4 regions of the Bradyrhizobium ferriligni genome follow, and region 3 is predicted to be linked to each of the others. Evidence: predicted binding sites of a transcription regulator. Region 3 holds the regulator's gene; each other region holds the start of a gene.
What was found. The regulator PhoB, encoded in region 3, activates phosphate uptake and scavenging genes when phosphate is short. The targets are predictions, from matches to a motif close to TGTCATNNANCTGTCAT.
Positions count from the first base shown of each region.

Region 1: a site for PhoB is predicted at 2,666-2,682, ahead of AC1VNY_RS28495 (UDP-2,3-diacylglucosamine diphosphatase). Genes of this name have one in related genera too.
Region 2: a site for PhoB is predicted at 1,223-1,239, ahead of AC1VNY_RS38740 (phospholipase C). Genes of this name have one in related genera too.
Region 4: a site for PhoB is predicted at 2,183-2,199, ahead of AC1VNY_RS10740 (RNA degradosome polyphosphate kinase). Genes of this name have one in related genera too.

Region 1 is NZ_JBXEJO010000054.1:5,209-9,897, reverse strand. It holds gene AC1VNY_RS28505 (threonine/serine dehydratase family protein) at 1-685, opposite strand, end outside; gene AC1VNY_RS28500 (glycosyltransferase family 4 protein) at 742-1,833, opposite strand; gene AC1VNY_RS28495 (UDP-2,3-diacylglucosamine diphosphatase) at 1,830-2,642, opposite strand; gene thiD (bifunctional hydroxymethylpyrimidine kinase/phosphomethylpyrimidine kinase) at 2,991-3,788, opposite strand; gene AC1VNY_RS28485 (Lrp/AsnC ligand binding domain-containing protein) at 3,992-4,237, shown strand; gene AC1VNY_RS28480 (c-type cytochrome) at 4,350-4,689, opposite strand, start outside.
Region 2 is NZ_JBXEJO010000101.1:13,242-17,930, reverse strand. It holds gene AC1VNY_RS38740 (phospholipase C) at 1-1,146, opposite strand, end outside; gene AC1VNY_RS38735 (alpha/beta fold hydrolase) at 1,590-2,474, opposite strand; gene hydA (dihydropyrimidinase) at 2,520-3,932, opposite strand; gene AC1VNY_RS38725 (aspartate/glutamate racemase family protein) at 3,932-4,689, opposite strand, start outside.
Region 3 is NZ_JBXEJO010000018.1:54,628-59,316, forward strand. It holds gene AC1VNY_RS13060 (acetylornithine transaminase) at 1-859, opposite strand, end outside; gene AC1VNY_RS13065 (GcrA family cell cycle regulator) at 1,348-1,860, shown strand; gene phoB (phosphate regulon transcriptional regulator PhoB) at 2,119-2,829, opposite strand; gene phoU (phosphate signaling complex protein PhoU) at 2,976-3,692, opposite strand; gene pstB (phosphate ABC transporter ATP-binding protein PstB) at 3,799-4,617, opposite strand; gene pstA (phosphate ABC transporter permease PstA) at 4,614-4,689, opposite strand, start outside.
Region 4 is NZ_JBXEJO010000014.1:67,988-72,676, forward strand. It holds gene purM (phosphoribosylformylglycinamidine cyclo-ligase) at 1-671, opposite strand, end outside; gene AC1VNY_RS10730 (CDP-alcohol phosphatidyltransferase family protein) at 832-1,374, shown strand; gene AC1VNY_RS10735 (P-loop NTPase family protein) at 1,463-2,140, shown strand; gene AC1VNY_RS10740 (RNA degradosome polyphosphate kinase) at 2,273-4,477, shown strand; gene ppx (exopolyphosphatase) at 4,490-4,689, shown strand, end outside.

The DNA.
Region 1 (4,689 bases), on a different contig from region 3:
GTCCGACCTTAAGCGACAGGGCGTGATCGTCATAGCCCGCGGGCTCGGCGACGATCACCTGGGCCTGCGGATATTTCGCCTTCACCGCGGTTGCGACGCCGGCGATCAATCCGCCACCTGAAGCCGGCGCGACCACGATGTCGGGCGTCAGTCCGAGCGCAGCCATGTCCTCGGCGATCTCGCGGCCGGCGGTGCCCTGGCCCGCGATCACGAAGGGATCGTCGTAGGGGCGCACCAAGGTCGCGCCGCGCTTGCCGGCAATGCCATTGGCGATCGCCTCGCGGTCGTCGCGATCGCGGTCGTAGAGCACGACTTCGGCGCCATAGGATTTGGTGCGCTCGCGCTTTGTGATCGGCGAGTCCGCAGGCATCACGATGGTCGCCTGCATGTTGAGGATCTTGGCCGCAGCGGCGACGCCCTGGGCGTGGTTGCCCGAGGAGAACGCGACGACGCCGCCGCTCCGCTTGTCCTGCGGGATCGAGGCGAGCTTGTTGAAGGCGCCGCGAAACTTGAACGATCCGGTCCGCTGCAGCATTTCGGGCTTGAGGAAGACCTGGGTGCCGACGCGTTCGTTGAGAACGGGGAAGGTCAGGAGCGGCGTGCGCACCGCGAACGGCGCGACCACCCTTGCGGCGGCATCGATGTCCGCGGCAGCGACGGGTGGATTGAGAACGGTGTCCGTCATTCGCGATTTGTATCGCGGCGACGGGCCGGCGGGCAAGACGCTTTAGCGTGACCCAACTAGCGCGAGTTTGGCTGAGGTGTCGGCAGGACGGCGAAATGGTGCTCTTCGGCACCAAATTCGAACGCCTCCCCCTCGCCATCCGGCGGCGCAGGACGGACGTTCATGCAACGGTCGATGAACACCCGGGCCGACGCCTGCCAGGTGTGGAGCGCGGCGAAATCGACGCAGGCCTGCCGCGGGATGCTGAGCGCCTTGAGGCAGGCATGGCGCAAATCCTCGTCGAGCACACCGACCGGCGCCGCGCCGATCACGTCGCGGGGACCGGTGACCGGAAAAGCGGCAACCGGCAGGCCGCTCGCCAACGCTTCAAGCAGCACCAGACCGAACGTATCGGTCCGGCTCGGGAAAACGAACGCATCGGCCGCGGCATAGATCTCAGCCAATTCTTCTCCATGGCGGGCGCCGAGGAACACGGCGTCCGGATATTTCCGCTCCAGTGCCGCCCGCGCCGGGCCGTCGCCGACCACGACCTTGGTTCCCGGCAAATCGAGATCGAGGAAGGCATCCAGGTTCTTCTCCACCGCCACCCGGCCGACGCTGAGATAGACCGGCTGCGGCAGGCAGAGATCGACGTCGCGCGGATGGAACAGCGCGGTATCGACGCCGCGCGACCAGAGCACCACGTTGCGGAAGCCGCGCTGACGCAACTCGGCCGCCAGCGCCGGGGTCGCCGCCATCACCGCCCGGCTCGGCCTGTGGAACCAGCGCAGCGCCCGCCACACCCAGGCTTCCGGGACAGGCGTCCGCGCCGAGACGTATTCGGGGAAGCGGGTATGGAAGCTCGTCGTGAACGGCAGGCCGCGCTTGCGGCAATAGCGGCGCACCGCAAGCCCGATCGGGCCCTCAGTCGCGATATGGATGCTGTCGGGCCTCGCCGCCTCGATCAGACTTGCGACCTTGGCCCGGTAGGGCAGCGCCAGCCGGAGATCGCGATAGCTCGGCATCGCGAAGGTGCGGAACTCGTCCGGCGTCAGGAAGCTCACCTCGACGCCGAGCGATTTCGCCGCCTGTGCCATCATGGTCAGCGTGCGGACAACCCCGTTGATCTGGGGATGCCACGCATCGGTCGCGACCAGGATATGCGTCATGCAGCGCGTGCCGTCACTCGCTGAACCGGCGCGATCCGGCGCACCGGGTCGGTCCAGGTGATGATCTCGAAATGGCCGTCCTCATGCTCGGCGAGCGCGGTGCAGCTCTCCACCCAGTCGCCGCAATTCATGTAGCGGATGCCGTGCTCGTCATGAATCGTCGCGTAGTGGATGTGGCCGCAGATCACGCCGTCGCAGCCGTGGCGTCGTGCCTCGCCGGCAAGCGTCGCCTCGAACGCGCCGATATAGTTCACCGCCTTCTTGACCTTCAGCTTTGCCCATTGCGACAGCGACCAGTACGGCACGCCGAACATCTTGCGGAAGAAGTTGACGAAGCGATTCATCTGGATCGCGAAGTCGTAGGCCTTGTCGCCGAGATGGGCGAGCCAGCGCGCGTTCTGCACCACGAGATCGAAAATGTCGCCGTGGATCACCAGGTAGCGCTTGCCGTCGGCGCCGGTGTGGACCGTGTTCTCCACCACGTCGATGCCGCCGAAATGCGTGCCGTAATATTTGCGCAGGAACTCGTCGTGGTTGCCCGGGACGTAGATCACCTTGGCGCCCTTGCGCGCCTTGCGCAGCATCTTCTGCACGAAATCGTTATGGGTCTGCGGCCAGTACCAGTTCGACTTCAGCGCCCAGCCGTCGACGATATCACCAACGAGGTAGATCGTGTCGGCATCGTGGAAGCGGAGGAAGTCCAGCAGGCGGTCGGCTTGCGAACCGCGGGCTCCGAGATGGACATCGGAGATAAACAAAGTGCGAAAGTGCCGCTCGGGACTTTCTTCACTCAAGGAGTCACTTCCCATGCCTGTGCACCTAACAGATTCCTGTGACAAGGCGATGACGATCCCCGCGACCCAAGGCCCCACAAACAGTTAACGAGAATCAGCAGTACGCCCCTGCCCTGCGGATAACAGCAGCGTGCGACAATCTGGCGACATCGGCGGCCGCGGCTGTGTGGAAGAGGCGTTGTGTTGCCTGCGTAACGCGATGGAACGACGCGAATTCGAAGCGGCGATGAATGCGTAGCCCGGATGAAGCGAAGCGTAATCCGGGGTTCTGCATCCGCGGAAAGTGCAGCCCCGGATTTCGCGGAGCCTGTCATCGGGCGCGCGTTCGCGCGACCCGTTGGCTCCATCCGGGCTACAAGAGCCTCAATAATATTTGTGAAAGTGATGCACCGGCCCATGGCCGTGGCCGACGGCAAAACGATCGGCAGCGGCGATTGCTTCGGTGATCCAGGCCTTGGCGTGGCGTACGGAGGTCTCCATGCTCTCGCCCTTCGCGAGCCCTGCTGCGATTGCCGAGGACAGCGAGCAGCCGGTGCCATGCGTATTGGCGGTCGCAATCCGCGGCGCAGCCAGCGCGATGCTGCGCCCGGCGTCGATCAGATAGTCGATGCTGTCGGCGCCGTGGCCGTGGCCGCCCTTGACCAGCACCGCGCGACATCCCATCGCCAGCAATCGCTTGCCTTGTCGCTCGACGTCGGCCTCGCTCTCGGCGACCGGCTCGCTCAAGAGCGCCGCCGCTTCAGGTAGGTTCGGCGTGATCAGCGAGGCCAGCGGAAACAGCAGGGTCTTCAGCGCATCGACCGCCTCGGCGGCAAGCAGCCGATCGCCCGAGGTTGCGACCATCACCGGATCGAGCACGACATGGCGCGGCGCCCAGCGCGTCAGCCCATCGGCGATCGCCGCAATCGTCTCGGCCTGTGCCACCATCCCGATCTTGACCGCGCCGACCTCGAGGTCGGAGAACACCGCATCGATCTGGGCGGTGACGAATGACGCTGGCACCGGATGGATGCCGCTGACCCCCGTGGTGTTCTGCGCGGTCAGCGCCGTGATCGCGGAGGCGCCATAGACCCCGAGCGCGGCAAAGCTCTTGAGGTCGGCCTGGATGCCCGCCCCGCCCGAGGAGTCCGAGCCGGCAATGGTGAGCGCGACCGGCGTCATCGTGCAGCACCGGCGGTTGATACGAATGCGACCATCGCGAACAAGACCATGGCCTGTCCTAGCCCGGCCGCGGATCGACGGCAAGTTCGCCTGACTTTACCGCGGGTTGGCCTTGCCTTGACGCTGCCTTGCCCCTTCTTGTCCCCTTGCCTTGGCCGCCCGTTTTTGGCCTATAGTCGCGGAAATCCCCGGAGACGACTTTGATGGTTCCTTTCTTCGTCCAGATCAAATGCAAGCTCGGCCAGTCCTACACCGTCGCCAACGCGCTGGCGGAGGCCGAGATTGCGTCCGAGATCTATTCCACCGCGGGCAACTACGACCTCCTGGTCAAGTTCTACGTCGACCACGACACCGACATCGGCCATTTCATCAACGAGAAGGTTCAGGTGATCCCGGGCATCCAGGACACTCTCACCATCATCACCTTCAAGGCGTTCGGCGCGAAGTAGATCGCGCCCACGAGAGCATGATGAGATTGGGTCGAGCTTGAACGGCGTCGAAAGTTCACCTCTCCCTTGGGAGAGGTGAACCGAAACCGCGGCGAGCCGGTTCAACCAAAGCTCATCCCGCTGACTCCTTCTCCTTCTTCACCGGCTTCGGCGGTCCCTCGACCGGCGGCAGCGACTTGATGTACTCGGCGATCGCGTCGCGGTCGGACGACGAGAGTTGCGAGGTATTGCGGATCACGCGCACCATGGATCCGCCCGCGCTATCGCCGTCCGGCGTCTGGCCGCTCTCGAGGAAATAGGCGATATCCTTCACACTCCAGTCCGAGATCCCCCTCGGCGTGATGTTGGGCACCCAGCCTTCGCCCTCCGGATTCGGACCACCGGCGAAGCGCTGCGCGGTGACGATGCCGCCGAGGACATTGCGCGGGCTGTGGCACTCGGCGCAATGGCCG
Region 2 (4,689 bases), on a different contig from region 3:
CAGGAAGTTGATCAGCTCGACATTGCCGGCCTGCTCGTCGAGCGGATCGGAGTTGCCGGGGTGACCGTCCTGGTAGGCCGGCATCTTGATGTAGGAGACGGCCGGGAAGTTGCCGGCCTTCACCGCGGCGTAGAAGTCCTCGAGATCGTAGGCATGATTGGCCGGATCGAGCGTCTTGCCGCCGGGCACATAGGTGTGTCCGACCGCATTCACCGAGCTCGGCCGCGCATGGGTCGGGTTGGCCGTCGACTTGTAGTACTGGAACCAGGCGTGGTGCGGGATGTAGTCCACGACGGTGCCGTTGACGTTGCTCGAGAAGGTGCTGCGGCCGCAGTTGGTGGTGCCGTTGCTGTTCTTGAGCGTCAGGTCGAAGCCGCCCATGAAGCTGCCCCAGCTGATCTGCTCGGCATTGAGCAGGTCGCCGATGTTCTTGCTGGTCATCAGGACCTGGCTGGTCGTGCTCGAGCAGGCATCGTAGGCAGGGTCGGTATCACCGATCAGCGTCAGGCCACCCTGGCCGTCGGCGATCGACGATGACGAGCCGACGATGTTCTGCGCACCGTTGGTCTGGCCGGCAACCACTTCGAGCGCGCCGGGCGTCGACGGACCAAAGGTGTCGGTCCAGTTGTTGTCGCTCATCGCGAAGTTCTGGGCGTAATTCCAGAACGCGGTGACGGTGTTGCCGTCGAAATAGCCCATCACCTGCCCGTTGGTGCCGAAGGCGCCGACGCCGCCGGCGGTGCCGCGACCGGTGAATTTCGGAAACAGGTCTTCCTTGCCGTTGTCGACCGCTTGCTGCTCGGGCGTGTAGGCGTGGTTCTGCGACTTGGTGTTGGCCTGGGTGCGGTCGAGGCGGAACGGATTGGTCGCGCCGGTGCCGTTGGCCGGGTTGGTGTTCGGGTTGTTGGTCAACAGATTGGCGTTGGCGAGGTTGTTGACCTTCGGCGTATGCGGCTTCGCCGTGAACGGGATCGAGCCGGTCGGGTTGGTCGCAACCGGGTAGGTTGCGAAGTAGTGATCGAACGAGCGGTTCTCGTTGAAAATAACGACGAGATGCTTGATCGGCGTTTGGGTGTGGATGTCGTGCGGATGATGATCGTGGCCGTTATTGCCCTTGTTGTCGTCCTGAGCTGCGGCGCTGCACATCACCGCAGCGGCAGCAACCAGACAGACTCCGACCGTCGAAAGAAATTTGGCTTTCACCGTAGTGCCCCTTTTTATTTTTAAGGATTTATGACGTCGACCTGCGACAAGTTATCCACCACCGATGACAGCGCTGTGTCGGTCGAATGAATGCGACGAACGATGATGCGCGCTCATGTCCGCATCGGTTGCAGCAGGCATCGAGGGACCAATCTTTGCGCGTATGACAGACGTCACGCCTCACGCGAGCGGCTATCCGTGGACGCGGCTTCGGTCAGAAGACATGGAATTGAATGACAGCAATCATGCGAACAGATTGTGCGCCGCCTGCTGTCGCGGCGTGCTCACACCCGAAAAAAATCCGCGCCTTCCGAGGATGTTGCTCGAAAAGCGCGGATGCTTGGCCTGGTGGCGGATGATGGCCGCGATTCAACTCGGCGTGAAGCCTACTCCTTCATTCCCGTAATCGAAGCGCTGACCGCGCGCGGATCGCGCTGCGGCCAGCGGCCGCTTTCGACCTGCGCCAGGAAATCGCCGACGATCCGGTTGTATTCGTCGGGCTCCTCGATGTTGATGGCGTGGCCGCAGTTCGGCATCACCGCGAGCGCGGCCGACGGGATGCTCTGCTTCATCAGGATGCCCGGCAACAGGCACGGCCAATCCTCGTCGCCGGTGATGATCAGCGTCGGCACATTGATGCGCTTCATCTCGTCGACCAGCGTGTAGAGCGAGGGACGCTCCTTCTGCACGCCTTGCTGGGTGTTGGCCGATCCGACCGCCGAATGCTCGGCCAGCAGGGTCTTGAACTCGGCGTGGCCACGCGGGTCCTTGTTTTCATACTGCACGCGGGTCGGCCCGTAGGCATAGCGCTCGGCGAAGGCCGGCATGCCTTCCTTGCGGATCATGTTCGCGATCACGTCGGCCTCGGCGCGAAACGTATCGCGCTTGTCGAGCTCGGCGCCGTAGCCGCAGCCGCCGATGCACAGCGACAGCGCCCGATCAGGGTGACGCAATCCGAAATGCAGCGTCGCAAAGCCGCCCATCGACAGACCGACGATATGCGCCTTCGGCGCGCCGATGTGATCGAGCACGGCCAGGATATCGTCGGCGGCGCGCGCCTGCGAATAGGACGAGATCTGCTCCGGCACATCCGACGGCGGAAAGCCGCGCGCATTGTAGGCGATGGTCCGGAAGCGCTTGCCGAAGTGCCGCATCTGCGGCTCGTAGCTGCGCAAGTCGCCGGCGAACTCGTGAACCAGGATCACCGGATGCCCCGATCCGGTCTCCTCGAAATAAAGCCGCACTCCGTCGTCTGTCACAGCATAGGGCATGTTGATCTCCTGCCTTCTCTCTTTGCTTGTTGCGGGATGGTCGCGTTACGGAATGGTCGCGGCCTTCGGCGGCTTGGCGCGCGGCAGATAGGTGCCGTGATCCTTGCCGCCGACGAGCGTACCGTTATCGACGACGACCTTGCCGCGCACCATGGTCAGCACCGGCCAGCCCGTGACCTCGAGCCCTTCATAGGGCGTGTAGTCCGCACCGTCGTGGATCAGCTCGTGGCGGATCGTCACCTTGCGCTTCGGGTCCCACAGCGCGATGTCGGCATCCGAGCCGACCGCGATGGTGCCCTTGCGCGGATAGAGGCCGTAGATCTTGGCGTGGTTGGTGGCGCTGAAGGCGACAAAGCTGTTGAGGTCGATCCGCCCCTTCACCACGCCTTCGGAGAACAGGATCGGCAGCCGCGTCGCCACACCCGGGATTCCGTTCGGCACCCAGCGGAAGCTGGTGCGCCCCTTCGGCGCAAGCTTGCCTTGCGGGTCGTCGTAACGGAACGGACAATGGTCCGACGAGAACACCGAGAACACCTTCTGCTGCAGCCCTTCCCAGCAGGCCTGCTGGCTGGCGACGTCGCGCGGCGGCGGCGAGCAGACGTATTTTGCGCCTTCCATGTTGAGCTGATCGAGATCCTTTTCGGTCAGCATGAGATATTGCGGACAGGTCTCGCCCATCACCCGCAAGCCCCGCTGCTGCGCGCGCCGGATTTCGTCCATCGCCTCGCGGTTCGAGACATGCACGATCATGATCGGCACGTCGACGAGCTCGGACAGCGAGATCGCGCGATGGGTGGCCTCGCGCTCGACCGGGATCGGCCGCGAGGTCGCATGGAAGCGCGGCGCGGTGTTGCCGGCGCGCTCCAGCCGGTCGGTCAGGAAGCGGATGGCGTCGAAATTCTCCGCATGGACCATCAGCATGGCACCGGTCTCGCGCGCGACCGACATGGTTTCGAGCAGCTCGCGGTCCGACAGCGCGAGGCCCTCATAGGTCATGAAGACCTTGAGCGAGGTGTAGCCGTCCTCGACCAGCGCCGGCAGTTCCTGGCCCAGCACATGCTCGGTCGGATCGGTGAGGATGAGATGGAAGGCGACGTCGACATGGCACTCGCCTTCGGCCAGCGAATGGTAATGCTTCAGCGCCTCGCGCAGCGTCTGGCCCTTCTCCTGCAGGCAGAACGGCAGCACGGTGGTGTTGCCGCCGAACGCCGCCGAGCGCGTGCCGCTGGCAAAGCCGTCGGCCATCACGATGCCGTCGCCGGACGGCTGGGCGAAATGGACGTGGCTGTCGATGCCGCCGGGCAGCACCAGGCGGCCGGTGGCATCGATGATCGTGGCCGCATCGCCGAGATCGTGGCCGAGCGCCGTGATCTTGCCGCCGCGGATACCGACGTCGCAGGCGAAGGTGTCGGCAGCGGTCACGACGGTGCCGCCGCGGATGATGGTGTCGAAGGACATCAGTTTGTCCCCTCCTTCGGTGAGCGGTGTTCGATGATTGCGGCGAGTGGCTCGGCCAGCCCGCGCGTCGGCTTCGGATCGGGACGGCGGAAGGTGCCGGCCACCGCCTTGCGCGGCTTGAGCACGGCGAGCGTTTCCGCCTGCCGCACCGCCGCCGCGACCGGATCGACCACCGGCACCGGAATGCGGTCGCGGACCTTTGCCGCGAGTCCCGCAAGGGGCGCGCCCGACAGAATGACGACGTCGGCGCTGTCCTGCTCGACCGCGCGGTTGGCGAGCGCGACCAGCAGTTCCTCCTTCTCGGCCTGCACCTGCGAGATCGACTGGAAATGACCGTCAAGCGTGCGGATGCCGGCGCAGCGCGAGCTCAGCCCGTGCATGGCGACGCATTCCTCGTACCAGGGCGCCAGCGCGCCGGCGAAGGTGACGATCGCAAACCGGCGGCCGAGCATGCAGGCCGTGAGCATCGCAGCTTCGGCCAATCCCACGACCGGAAACGCGAACAGCTCACGCGCGCCGAACAGGCCGGGATCGCCGAAAGCTGCGATCACGGCGGCATCGACGCCGGGACCGGCTTCGGCCAGCATCTCCAGCGCGATCGCGCCGCCGATCTGGGCCTCGGCGCGGGTCGCGATATAAGGCACGCCGCGCGCGGCAGTGACCGGCACGAGCTCGGTGCCGGCCGACGCCGCCTTGCTGCCGGCTGCATGAAGCAGATCCGTCACATCAGCCGTCGTGTTGGGATTGAGCAGCAGGA
Region 3 (4,689 bases):
CGGCGGCGACCGCGAGCGGATTGCCGCCGAAGGTCGAGCCGTGCGAGCCGGGCGCCATGCCGGCCGCAGCCTGCGCGGTCGCCAGCACCGCGCCGATCGGGAAACCGCCGCCGAGCGCCTTGGCCAGCGACATCACGTCCGGCGTGACGCCGGTACGCTTGTAGGCGAACAGTTCGCCGGTGCGGCCCATGCCGGTCTGCACCTCGTCGAAGGCGAGCAGCAGGCCGTGCTCGTCGCAGAGCGCGCGCAGCGCCTTGAAGAACGCCTGCGGCGCCGAGCGCACGCCGCCCTCGCCCTGCACCGGCTCGATCAGGATGCCGGCGGTGTGCGGGCCGATCGCCTTCTTCACCGCCTCGATGTCGCCATGCGGCACCTGGTCGAAGCCGTCCATCGGCGGGCCGAAGCCCTCGAGATATTTCGCCGAGCCGGTCGCCGCCAGCGTGCCCAGTGTGCGGCCGTGGAAGGCGCCCTCGAAGGTGATGATGCGGTAGCGCTCGCCATGGCCCTTGGAGAAGTGATAGTGGCGGACCAGCTTGATCACGCCCTCCATCGCTTCGGCACCGGAATTGCAGAAGAACACGAAGTCGGCAAAGCTCTGCTCGCACAGCCGCGCGGCAAGCACCTCGCCGTCCGGGCTCTTGAACAGGTTCGACATGTGCCAGAGCTTGGTCGCCTGTTCCTGCAGCGCCTTGACCAGATGCGGATGCGCGTGTCCGAGCGCGTTGACCGCGACGCCCGAGGTGAAATCGAGATAGCGGTCGCCGTTGGTTGCGATCAGCCAGGCGCCCTCACCGCGCTCGAAGCCGAGATCGACCCTGGCGAAGACGGGAAGCAGATGCGACGTGGCAGCGTTGGTCATGGCGTTCACTGACGGTTTTTAAGCCGACAATTGCCGCTGCGCCTTGACGCCAGCGCAGCAACGGCCAGCTTCGGAAAACAAAACGGCCGCCTTTGCGGGCGGCACGTGGCGGGCATTCTATGCTGCGGTCGGTAAGTGTCAATCGTCACGAAGTGGCCTTCCTGCAATGCGAAACGAGCGCAATCCGGAGCATTCCGGTGCGGTGGAAAAGCCTCATCGCAATGCTTAACTGTGTGGGAACATGTGGACGCACGGCCGCGGACTCTTGCGCCAGAGTCACGCCATATTGTAGCGTTTGGCCTGTCGGGTACGACATCTCGTGCGGCAGTACTGGACCCTCTAAGTAGCCTTCGTATCGCGCGTAAACGTTCGGGCGCAAGACCGCGCCCGGCGAGGGCTAAGGGATTCTGGCCGCAGGGATATTTGTCCAGATTGGCTCGCAGCGCCGCTCCAATGATTGGCCGGCGCTACGCGAAGGGAAGAATGCGATGACTGTATTGACCTGGTCCGACGATCGCGTCGAGCAGCTGAAGAAGCTCTGGGAGTCCGGCCTGTCGGCCAGCCAGATCGCGGCGGAACTTGGCAATGTGACGCGAAACGCCGTGATCGGCAAAGTGCATCGGCTCGGCCTCTCCGGCCGCGCCAAGGCACCCTCCACGGCCGCGCCGCGGCAGCGCAAGGCCCGCCCCGCCCAGCACATGATGCGGGTGGCGCGCCCGGTCTCGCGCGGCAACACCGCACTGGCGCACGCCTTCGAGGTCGAGATGGAGCCGGATCCGATCTCCTTCGACAATGTGGTGCCGATGAGCCAGCGGCTGTCGCTGCTCGAGCTCAACGAGGCCACCTGTCACTGGCCGGTCGGCGATCCCTCGAGCCCGGAATTCTTCTTCTGCGGCGGCAAGGCGCTCGCCGGCCTGCCCTATTGCGCGCATCACTCGCGCGTTGCCTACCAGCCCGCCGCCGATCGCCGCCGGCCGTCGGCGAAACCGCAGATCAAGTGAGCACTCGGGAAACCACGGAAGACCTGAAAAACAAATCCCCGCGAAAGCGGGGATTTTTTTGTGGCGCGCAGCCCGTTACATCACCGCCGTCGTCCCGGCGCAGGCCGGGACCCATAACCACGAATGCGTGTTGTTAGAAAGCCGTCCGGCCACGTGCCGATTACACCGGCCGCGGCGTATGGGTCCCGGCTCCCGTGCGCAATTGCGCACTAGGCCGGGACGACACCGTGCTGCGGGCTATGAATCCCGCAACGGCCGTTACGGCTGCGGCTCGGCCTTGGCAAAGCGGTCGTCGAGCGCGTAGCCGGCGCCGCGCACGGTGCGGATCGGATCCTGCTCGCGGCCGGGATTGAGCAGCTTGCGCAGGCGGCCGATGTGCACGTCGACGGTGCGTTCATCGATGTAGATGTCGCGGCCCCAGACGCTGTCGAGCAGCTGCTCGCGGCTGAACACGCGGCCGGGATGCTCGAGGAAGAATTCGAGCAGGCGATACTCGGTCGGCCCGAGATCGATCGGACGGCCGGAGCGCGCCACGCGGCGCTTCTCGCGGTCGAGCTCGATGTCGCCATAGGTCAGCACGGTCGCAAGCCGCTCGGGGCTCGCGCGGCGCAAGAGGCCCTTCACCCGCGCCAGCAGTTCCGGCACCGAGAACGGCTTGACGATGTAATCGTCAGCGCCGGTGGCAAGCCCGCGCACGCGCTCGCTTTCCTCGCCGCGCGCGGTCAGCATGATGATCGGAAGCTGCTTGGTCTCGGGCCGCGCCCGCAGGCGGCGGCACAGCTCGATGCCGGACAGGCCCGGCAGCATCCAGTCGAGCACCACGAGGTCGGGAACGCGCTCCTTCAGCCTCGTGTCGGCATCGTCGCCGCGCCCCACCGTCTCGACATCGTAGCCTTCCGCATCGAGGTTGTAGCGCAACAGCGTCGTCAGCGCTTCCTCGTCTTCGACTACCAGAATGCGTGCGCTCATCGGTTTAAGTTCTTTCTCTGTGGTGATCCGTTGCCCAGACGCAAACCGAAACGCTTAACTTCCTTGAGCATAGTTCCCGCGGAAACGATTTGTCGCGAGGATCGTCCAGTTTCACTCTTGCCGGTTCCGCGCTTGCCGATCATGCCTCAGTTGCCCGGCACCGTGGTGGCAAAAGTGGTCATGTCCCCCTTCGGGCGCTTGTCGGTGATCTGCTGGCCCTCGATCATGTAGAACACGGTCTCTGCGATATTGGTGGCGTGATCGCCGATCCGCTCGATGTTCTTGGCGCAGAACATCAGATGGATGCAGAACGAGATGTTGCGCGGATCTTCCATCATGTAGGTGAGCAGTTCGCGGAACAGCGAGGTGCAGATCGCATCGACCTCCTCGTCGCCCTTCCAGACGTTCATCGCCGCCGGCAGGTCGTGCGCGGCATAGGCGTCGAGCACCGACTTGACCTGCGACAGCACGAGGTCGGTCATGTGCTCGAGGCCGCGGATCAGCTTCAGCGGCTGGAAATCGCTCTCCAGCGCCGCGACGCGCTTGCCCATGTTCTTGGCGAGGTCGCCGATCCGCTCGAGGTCGGTGGCGACGCGCATCGCGCTGACGATCTCACGCAGGTCGATCGCCATCGGCTGGCGGCGCGCGATCGTCAGCACCGCGCGCTCTTCGATGTTGCGCTGCAGATTGTCGATCTCGATGTCGGCGGCGACCACGCGCTTGCCGAGCGCGACGTCGCGACGGATCAGCGCGTCGACCGACTCGGTAATCATCCGTTCGACCAGGCCGCCCATCTCGGCGACCAGGCGGGTCAACTCCTGCAGGTCGCTGTCGAATGCCTTGGCGGTATGTTCAGAAGCCATCGCTTGTCTCCCTCAACCATGTTCCCGGGGATCATGGTTTCGTGTCCTGAATTTTAGCATGACCTGATCGGAAAACCGGTTTCCACTTTTCCGGATCATGCGCCGGTCAACCGAACCGGCCGGTGATGTAGTCCTGGGTGCGCCGATCGCTCGGTGAGGTGAAGATCTTGTTGGTGTCGTCGAACTCGATCAGCTCGCCGAGATACATGAAGGCGGTCTTGTCGGAGACGCGCGCCGCCTGCTGCATGTTGTGGGTGACGATCGCGATCGTGTAGTCCTCGGAGAGCTCCTGGATCAGCTCCTCGACCTTGGCGGTCGAGATCGGGTCGAGCGCCGAGCACGGCTCGTCGAACAGGATCACCTCGGGGCGCACCGCCACGGTGCGCGCGATGCACAGGCGCTGCTGCTGGCCGCCGGAGAGCGACAGGCCGGAGGCGTTCAGCTTGTCCTTGACCTCGTTCCACAGCGCGCCGCCGCGCAGCGCCTTCTCGACCCGGTCGTCCATCTCGGACTTCGAGATCTTCTCGTAGAGGCGGATGCCGAAGGCGATGTTCTCGTAGATCGTCATCGGGAACGGCGTCGGCTTCTGGAACACCATGCCGACCCGCGCGCGCAGCAAGTTGAGGTCGAGCTTGGGGTCGAGAATGTTGGTCTGGTCCAGCATCAGCTGGCCGACCGCGCGCTGGCCCGGATAGAGGTCGTACATCCGGTTGAAGATGCGCAGCAGGGTCGACTTGCCGCAGCCGGACGGGCCGATGAACGCCGTGACGCGGTTGGTGCCGAGCGTCAGGTTGATGTTCTTCAGCGCGTGGTGCTCGCCGTAATAGAAGTTGAGGTTGCGCACCGTGACTTTCGGCGGCGCTTCCGGCAGCGGAACCTGGGGAACGTGGCCCGCGGCAGTCGTGGAGACGGAAAGCTCGGTCATTTTGCGGCCCTTTCGGCACCAAGGATACGCGCGCCGATATTCAACGCGAGCACGGTGAATGTGATGAGCAGC
Region 4 (4,689 bases), on a different contig from region 3:
GCGCCGAGCGTCATGACCGGCGCGAACGGCGCCGGCGCGTCATAGGCAACGCCGGACTGCTCGACGATCTTGCGCACCAGCGAATAGCCGTTGGAGTGCACGCCGGAGGAAGCCAGCCCGATCACGGCATCGCCCGCCGCGATATCCGCGGTCGGCAGCAAGGTGCCGCGCTCGGCCGCGCCGACGGCGAAGCCGCCGAGGTCGTAGTCGCCATCCTTGTAGAGGCCGGGCATCTCGGCGGTTTCGCCGCCGATCAGCGCACAGCCGGATTCCCGGCAGCCTTCGGCGATGCCGGCCACGATCTGCGCGGTGGCCTCCGGGTGCAGCTTGCCGCAGGCGAAATAGTCCAGGAAGAACAGCGGTTCCGCGCCCTGCACGACGAGGTCGTTGACCGACATCGCGACCAGATCGATGCCGATGCCGCCATGAATGCCGGTCTCGATCGCGATCTTCAGCTTGGTGCCGACGCCATCGGTCGCGGCCACCAGAACCGGATCCTTGAAACCGGCGGCCTTGAGGTCGAACAGCCCGCCGAAACCGCCGATCTCGGCGTCCGCGCCAGGCCGCGCGGTGGCCCGCACCATCGGCTTGATCAGATCGACCAGTCGATTGCCGGCGTCGATATCGACACCCGAATCCGCGTAAGTGAGCCCGTTTTTGCGCTCGGTCATGCCCAATTCCAGATGATCAGGGGCTGGTTACGAGGAATTCCGCCCCCGCGCAATGGCTCGCGGCGCTGCTGCCGCGATACTATGTAGATAACACAAGGCGGCTGCGCAAAAGAGCCGGATATCGAGTAAAATCAGGCTTCTAGCCGGGAAGCGATCCAAGTTGAGCATTCCGAACATCATCACCCTCGGCCGCATCATCCTGGTGCCGGTGATCGTCTGGGCCATCGTGTCCAGCCAGATGGAGATTGCGTTCGCGATCTTCGTGATCGCCGGCGTCTCGGACGCGGTCGACGGTTTCCTCGCCAAGCGCTTCAACATGACGAGCGAGCTCGGCGCCCTGCTCGATCCGCTCGCCGACAAGGCGCTCCTGGTGTCGATCTATGTCGCGCTCGGAATCTGGGGCGCGGTGCCGCGCTGGATCGTGATTCTCGTGGTGTCGCGCGACATCATGATCGTCTCCGCCGTGATTGTGTCATGGTTGTTCGACAAGCCGGTCGAGATGAAGCCGCTGATGGTGTCGAAGCTGAACACGGTGGCGCAGGTCGCGTTCGCGGCGCTGGTGCTGGCCTCGCTCGGCTTCGGCTTCGAGCCGCATCCTTACGACTGGATCCTGATGGGCCTGGTCACGATCTTTACTTTGGGTTCGGTGTCCCTCTATCTCGTGGAGTGGGTGCGGCACATGAGCACGATCGAAGCTCGGTAGGCGGGATCCGGAAAAGTCGAAGCCGGTTTTCCCGCGACAAACGCGACGTGCTTGCGCATAGCTAAAATAAGGTGGTTTGGAGACTTGTGTGGCCAGTAGCGTTCAACCTCGTCAATTGGCCTTGGCCCTGCCGCACGAGGAGAAGCTGACCCGCGACGATTTCCTCGAGGGCCCTGCCAATGAAGCCGCGCTGGCGCTGATCGACGGCTGGCCCGACTGGCCGAACCGAATCATGCTGCTGGTTGGGCCTAACGGCGCCGGCAAAAGCCACCTCGCCGCGATCTGGGCCGAGAGCGCCGGCGCGCGCTCGACCGCGGCGCATGCGCTGACCGCCGACACGGTGCCGACCGCGCTTGCGACCGGTGCGCTCGTCGTCGAAGACCTGAGGCCGGCGGATTTCGACGAGCGCGCGATGTTTCATCTGATGAATCTGGCGCGCCAGGACGATGCCTACGTGCTGATCACGGCGCGCGTTCCGCCGTCGGCGTTCGAGATCGAATTGCGCGACCTGCGGTCGCGGCTACGCGCGGTGCCGACCGTGACGCTGCTGCCGCCGGACGACCAGCTGTTCCGCGGCCTGATCGTCAAGTTCTGCGCCGACCGCCAGATGAGCGTGGACGAACCGCTCGTCAGCTATCTGAGCAACCGGATCGAGCGTTCCTACGTTGCCGTCCGGCAGGCGGTCGAGCTGCTCGATACCGAGGCACTCCGGCTCGGCCGTCCCGTCACACGGGCGCTGGCGGCGGAGCTGTTGCGCGATGCCTGACCGGTCCCCGCGGCTTGACGGCGCAGGCGAGCGGAACATCAATGTCATCGAAACGTCATCGCAATATCACATGGTTTCTGCGGCTCTCGGCTAGACCGCCCCGGCCCCTGCCCTGAATTGGACCAGCACTTGATGGACTCGGTACAAGCTACTGAAATCAAAGAAAAAGAGGCGGAATTTCCTGCCATCCCCGCAATCGCGACCAGCCCCGAGCGCTTCATCAACCGGGAGCTCTCCTGGCTGCACTTCAACCGGCGGGTGCTCGAGGAATCGGTCAATCTCGGTCATCCCGTGCTGGAGCGGGTTCGTTTCCTGTCGATTTCGGCGAATAACCTCGACGAGTTCTTCATGGTCCGTGTCGCCGGCATCAAGGCGCAGGTCCGCGAGGGCATTACCGAGCGCAGCCCGGACGGCCTGCTGCCGGCCGAACAGCTCGTGATGATCAACAAGACCGTCTCGCAGCTCGCCTCCGATCAGCAGGCGATCTGGAGCGACCTGCGGGACATCCTGGCCAAGGTCGGCATCCAGCTCGTCGACGGCCGTGACGTCACCAAGTCCGAGCGCAGCTGGATCGAGGATCACTTCCTCCACAACATCTTCCCGCTGCTGACGCCGCTGGCGATCGACCCGGCGCATCCCTTCCCGTTCATCCCGAATCTCGGCTTCACGGTGGCGCTGCAATTGTCGCGGATCGCCGACGGCAAGGCGATGAACGCGCTGATCCGCATGCCCGGCAAGATCGATCGCTTCATCCGTATCCCCTCAACCAAGGAAGGCGCGCCGGCGCGGCTGATCACGCTGGAGCAGGCTACGGGTCTGTTCATCGGCCGCCTGTTCCCCGGCTACACCGTCAAGGGCCAGGGCGCATTCCGCATCATCAGAGACTCCGAACTCGAAATCGAGGAAGAGGCCGAAGACCTCGTTCGCCTGTTCGAGACCGCGCTCAAGCGGCGCCGCCGCGGGTCGGTGATCCGGCTCGAGATCGAGGCCACGATGCCCGAGGAGCTGCGCATCTTCGTGCAGCACGCCTTGTCGGCCGCCGACGACGAAGTGATCCTGGTCGACGGCGTGCTGGCGATGAACGAGCTGTCGCAGCTCACCCGCCTCAATCGCCCCGACCTCGAATTCCCGCCCTATGTGCCGCGTCATCCCGAGCGGGTGCGCGATCATGGCGGCGATATCTTCGCCGCCATCCGCCAGAAGGACCTCGTGGTCCATCACCCCTACGAATCCTTCGACGTCGTGGTGCAGTTCCTGCAGCAGGCGGCACGCGATCCCGACGTGGTCGCGATCAAGCAGACGCTCTATCGCACCTCGAACAATTCGCCGATCGTGCGCGCGCTGGCGGAGGCCGCCGAAGCCGGCAAGTCGGTGACCGCGCTGATCGAGCTGAAGGCGCGCTTCGACGAGGAAGCCAACATCCGCTGGGCCCGCGACCTCGAACGCGCCGGCGTGCAGGTGGTCTACGGCTTCATCGAATTGAAGACGCATGCCAAGCTGTCGATGGTGGTGCGCCGCGAGGGCGGCAATCTCACGACCTATGTGCACACCGGCACCGGCAACTATCACCCGGTCACCGCGCGCATCTACACCGACCTCTCCTACTTCACCTCGGATCCGATCATCGGCCGCGACGTCGCGCGGGTCTTCAACTACATCACCGGCTATGCCGAGCCGAGCGACATCGAGAAGATGGCGGTGTCGCCGCTGACGCTGCGCAAGCGGATCATCGAGCACATCCACGGCGAGATTGCCCACGTCAAGCATGGCCGGCCCGGCGCGGTCTGGATGAAGATGAACGCGCTGGTCGATCCCGACATCATCGACGCGCTGTACGAGGCCTCGCAGGCCGGCGTCTCGGTGGAGCTCGTGGTGCGCGGCATCTGCTGCCTGCGGCCGGGGCTGCCGGGATTGTCCGAGAACATCCGCGTCAAATCGGTGATCGGCCGGTTCCTGGAACACGGCCGAATCTATTGCTTCGGCATGGGCCAGGGCCTGCCGAGCACAAAAGCTGCTGTGTATATCTCGTCCGCTGATATGATGCCGCGGAACCTCGACCGCCGCGTCGAGGTTCTCTGTCCGCTGCAAAATCCCACGGTGCATCAGCAGGTTCTCGAGCAGATCATGGTCGCGAATCTGAAGGACACCGAGCAGAGCTGGCAATTGTTGCCGGATGGGTCGTCAACGCGTATGAAGGCCGCGAAAGGCGAAGAGCCCTTCAATCTGCATGACTACTTCATGACAAATCCGAGTCTGTCCGGCCGTGGTAAGTCTCTCAAGGAATCTTCACCGCGCCGTCTCACGCGTCGCAACGAGCGACAGCAGTCATCGTCTTAAGGGGGCCTTACGGTGAAGCGACCGCGGAAGCGCGCTTCCAGCGTCGCTGTCATCGACATCGGCTCGAACTCGGTTCGTCTCGTGGTTTACGAGGCGATGGCGCGCAGCCTCATCACCATCTTCAACGAGAAGGCGCTGTGCGGGCTCGGGCGCGAGGTGCAGAGCACCGGCCTGCTCGCAACCGATGCCGTCAACAAGGCGCTCACCGCGCT